DNA from 2 places in the Cupriavidus sp. UME77 genome. Region 2 is predicted to be linked to the other one. Evidence: riboswitches for the same ligand, from Rfam matches in the RefSeq annotation. Region 2 holds a riboswitch; the other holds the start of a gene.

Region 1 (2,390 bases), on a different contig from region 2:
CACAGTAACGCGCTCGTTGGGCTGCCACTGCGCCGCGAGCCGGGTCCAGCGGTCGCGGTAGGTGATGTCGGCATCGCCAACGTTGTAGTTCTTCTTGCGCAGCGAGGTGTCCAGGCTGCCGCCTGCCAGCGGCGTGCCCAGGTATTGCATCGGGTGCTGGTCGGCGTCGTCATAGGACAGCGTCAGGTTGAACTCGGGCGATACGTCCAGCCGCACCGCGGCCGACACCGCCAGGCTGCGCGAGTCGCCCCGGTCCACCCAGCCGCCGGAGCGGCCGTAGCTGGCGTTGAAGCGGTAGGAGAGGGTCTCGTTGACCGCCCCGGCGCTGTCGAACGCCGCGCGCGCTGTTTTTTGCGTGCCGCCGGTGAGCTGCAGCTCGTTGGCAATCGGCGCTCGCATCGGCTTCTTGGGGATCACGTTGACCACGCCGCCGATCGCGCCTTCGCCAACCATGACCGAGGCCGCGCCGCGCAGCACCTCGATGCGGTCCACGGACCAGGTATCGAAGGGGAAGGTGACGGTGCCGGAGGCCACATAGAGGCGCGTGCCATCGTACAACTGCATCACCGAGCCTTGTCCCGCAAAGCCGCGTGCCGCGAGCGCTGTGCCGCCGTTGCCGGGCGCGCCATTGGCGGTGATGCCGGTGGCGCGGGTCACGGCCTCGCGCACCGACAAATCGCCGCGTTCGCGAATCGTGTCGCCGGACAGGACTTCCACGCTGGCAGGCGTTTCCAGCGGGGTCAGGCCAAGGCGGCTGCCGGTGCTGGTGGGCTCGGACAGCGCCAGCCCGGGCGGCTGCGAGGCGCTGCTGACGACCACCGGCGGTAGCACCGTGCTGTCGCCGCGCGACGGCTGCGATTGCGCTCGCTCTGAAGCTTGCGCCTCTTCCGCCGCCCAGGCGGCATCGGCGCCGAGGCTGGCGAAGGCCCCCAGCGACAGCGCGAGCGCGCAATGATGCGCGAGCTGGCACGGCGGCTTGGGGGCACGACGTCGTTGGCGTGGCTTGGCGGCCGCCGGCGAGGCGGTATGGGCAATGCGAGGGCGCGCGGACATGCGTTTTCCATCATTGGCCGCAGGCGACCCCGCCCGGCGGCAATAAACGAACCAGCCGCGGACGCGCGCGCAGTGACGGCCAGGCGCGTGGCCAGCCGTCTCACGCCTGGCCGCCCGTCCGCAGCCCCGGTGATCGGTCGAAGGCCGGTATCCGGGCTTGCAGGGGGACGCCTGCCGCTGGGGCGCGTCCGGGGCGCCGCCTTCCCGCGCGATGATGCGCAGTGGCTGCCGCGGCCTGTTGGCGCGGCGTGACACCTTTGTACCTGCTGACCGTTGCGGGGGCAGCACAGGATTAGCCGCGGCATGGCCGGCGGCGCACCTGTTTCCCGTTTAACCCCCGCCGCGCGCTGCGCGCCGGAGGCACCTTCGAACCCTTGTCATGCCATTCAATAGTTGCAAGTCAGTTGCAATTACAGAGTGGCATGCGAGGCGCATTGTAGCGGTATTTGTGCCGCATTCGGGGGCGGATGGCAGGCGTTTTTTTGCACCGTGCGGGTGCGCGAGCGTTTCGCATCTGGCGCAGCCTGTCGCCATTTTGGTGCTTCATGCGATATTTTTTGCGCTTCGTGGCCTTTCGTGCGGTCCTGCCGCGCCTTTCGCTAAAGAAGGCGAGCCTGGCTCCGATATCCGGAGATGCCGCATGCCTCCTGCATGGCCGGCCATTGCCCCGAGAAGCGAATGCCATGAATCGTCTGACCCTGCGAAAAAAGCTGTGGATTCCCCTTGTGCTGGCCTGGCTCGGCCTGCTGTTGCTGACCGTGATGCACGCCTTCCAGACCCGCCAGCTGCAAATGGCCGATCGCCGCGGCGAGCTGGCTAACATCGTCGACATGTCGCTCTCGCTGGTGCGTGACTATGCCGAGCTGGCGCGCCAGGGCAAGATGTCCGAGGCCGATGCCAAGGCCCAGGCCACGGCCCGCGTTGCCGCGCAGCGTTATGGCAAGGATGGCTACATCACCATTGTCGGCGCGGATTCCGTGCTGTTGATGCATCCCATCAACCCCAAGCTCAACGGCAAGAACATGATCGACTTCAAGGACGCCAAGGGCAACGCCTTGTATGCCGATATCGCGGCCCGCGGCGCGTCGGCCGAAGGCGCGGGCCACCTGGACTACTGGTGGCCCAAGCCGGGCAGCGACCAGCCGAGCCCCAAGATCGGCTACGTGGCGCGCTTCAAGCCGTGGGGCTGGGACCTGGTCGCCGGCACGTACATGGATGACGTGCAAGCGCAGTTCCGCGCCTCGCTGTATCAATCGCTGGGGCTGCTGGTGCTGCTGGGCATCGTGATTTCCGCGGTGGCCACGCTGCTGATCCGCAGCATCCAGAGCTCGGTGGGC
Region 2 (2,390 bases):
CTCCGGGGGCCTTCTGTTCGGCGCGGCCGGCCGCGTCGCCTTCGCCCAGCAGGTCGAGCTGGCGGGCGTCGCTGGCGGTGGGCAGCTTGTCCAGGATCGACTGGATGCGCAGCTGCGCTTCCTCGATCTTGATATTGAGCAGCTCGCGGTCGGCGGCCATGGCTTCACGGTCGCCGCGCAGCTGGCTGGCGTCGGCCTGCAGGCGTTCGATCTCCTCGCGCAGCCGCTGGTTCTCCGCCGCCAGGGTATCGGCATGGTGCAGCACACGCCCGATCTTGGCGGCGAGTTGTTCGAGTTCGGTGAGCATAGAGCCTGTCATATCTAGGGTCTCGGGTTTTGGGATTTTAGCCCAAGCGCTATCGTGCGGACGGCGAACGCAGACGTGTGTGACCGGGCCTGCGTGCCGAAGTTGCATGCATCGTCGTTTAACGGCATCCGTGGCGACGGCTTTATGCCTGTTTCCAGGCGCTTTCCCCGTGTTTTGCCGCGGCATTGACGCTTGCCTCGAAACTGCCTACACTCGCGCACGTTCCAGGTGCTCGTAATCCTATTCACTACAGGGTTGCAGTTCAACGGGAAACAGGGAGCCAGCCGCAGCCGCCAGGGCAGGGCCGAGCCAACCTGTGCTGCCCCCGCAACGGTAAGCGACCGTGATCGCAAGATCGCAAGGCCGACCACTCAGCCACTGAACCGCAAGGTTCGGGAAGGCGGTCGGACTGGTGTCGTCAGCCCGGATACCGGCCTGGATGAGAGTGCGCCGCCCTCCGCTGCTTTTTGCCGCGCAAGCCAGCGGCGTGCTTCGTCGCCAGACGGTCCGCGGGGGAACGGACCAGGCAGCTCTCTCCCACTTCGCATCATGCGCTTTTCGCCCTCCACGTCGAGCCGCCCGGCATTGCCGGCGCGCCGCCACACCATACCCGTTTTCGTCTTGCGGCAACTGCCCGCCACGCTTGCCGCCTGGCTTGCCATGAGCGCGCCCGGCGCGGCCATGGCCCAGTCCGCCGGGCAATCCGCTGCGCAGCCCGCGCCCGACGCGCAACTCGACCCGGTGGTGGTCACTGCCACCCGCACTGCACAGCCTTTGACCGAGGCGCTGCCGCATACCACCGTGGTGACCCAGCAGGATATCGTCAACTCGCAAGCCATCGACCTGCGCTCGTTGCTGCGCACGCAGGCCGGTGTGGAGTTCGCCGCCAATGGCGGCCTGGGTGCCAATACCAGCCTGTTCATGCGCGGGGCCAACTCCAACCAGACGCTGATCCTGATCGACGGCGTGCGGATCTCGGCGGCCAGCAGCGGCACGGCCCAGCTGTCGAACATCCTGCCCGACCAGATCGACCATATCGAGATCGTGCGCGGCAACGTCTCCGCGCTGTACGGCTCGGATGCGATCGGCGGCGTGGTGCAGATCTTCACCAAGAGCGGCGCGGGCCAGGCTCCGGCGGCCAACGCGCAGATCGAGTACGGCAGCAACAATACGCGCCAGGGTACGGTGGGCTATGGCGGCCAGGTGGGCGATACCTCGTTCAATATCACCGGGTCGGCAGTCAAGACAGACGGTTTTTCGGCGATCAATGCGGCCCAATGGAACGGTGACAATCCGGCCAAGGCAAAGAAGGGCATTGGCCCGAACCCGAACGACAACCCCTACGACAACAAGAGCGTATCGGGCCAGGTGAAGCATCGTTTCACCAGCGACTGGGACGCCGGCGTCACCGCCTACTACTCGAAGAGCAAGCTCTCCTACGACTCCACGACAGGCAAACCGACCGATGTCTGGTGGATGAACAGCGAGTTGTACACCGTATCCGCCTTTGTCAACGGCAGGATTACCCGGAACTGGACCACACATTTCAAGGTCGCGCAGAGCGGGGACAATAGCGAAAACACCTTGAACGGACTGTTCAACAGCAACTTCAACACGCGCAATCGCCAGTACACCTGGCAGAACGAATATGCGCTGGCGCCGACCCATAAGCTGCTGTTCGGCACGGAGTATGCGCAGCAGGAATTCAGCTCAAACACGTATGGCGCGCCGGGCCGCAATATTGCGTCGGTGTTCGGGGGCTACGATGGCCGGCTGGGCAAGCACCAGCTGCAGCTCAATGTGCGCAACGACCGCTACTCGGACTTCGGCAGCCAGGCCAGCTACTTCGCAGGCTATGGCTATAACGTGACCGAGGCGTTCAAGCTGATCGCCAACGCCAGCAACGCCTTTCGCGCGCCGACGTTCAACGAGCTCTACTATCCTGGCTACGGCCAGCCGGGCATCCAGCCAGAGCGCGCCAAGTCGGTCGAGCTGGGCGCGCAGTACAACACCGATGCCGCCGGCCTGCTGCGCGTGACGGCGTTCGAGACCCGCTACGACAACCTGATCACCTCGGCGCTGC

The links. Region 2 has a riboswitch for cobalamin ahead of A9975_RS34445 (TonB-dependent receptor plug domain-containing protein). Riboswitches for the same ligand answer to the same signal wherever they lie in the genome.
Region 1: another riboswitch for cobalamin. It lies ahead of A9975_RS06205 (TonB-dependent siderophore receptor); the one in region 2 lies ahead of A9975_RS34445 (TonB-dependent receptor plug domain-containing protein).

Annotation. Positions count from the first base shown of each region.
Region 1 covers NZ_LZZU01000013.1:130,321-132,710, reverse strand. Annotated here, with positions in the region: gene A9975_RS06205 (TonB-dependent siderophore receptor) at 1-1,053, opposite strand, end outside; cobalamin riboswitch at 1,178-1,436, opposite strand; gene A9975_RS06200 (methyl-accepting chemotaxis protein) at 1,737-2,390, shown strand, end outside.
Region 2 covers NZ_LZZU01000090.1:158,216-160,605, reverse strand. Annotated here, with positions in the region: gene A9975_RS34450 (hypothetical protein) at 1-307, opposite strand, end outside; cobalamin riboswitch at 517-761, shown strand; gene A9975_RS34445 (TonB-dependent receptor plug domain-containing protein) at 989-2,390, shown strand, end outside.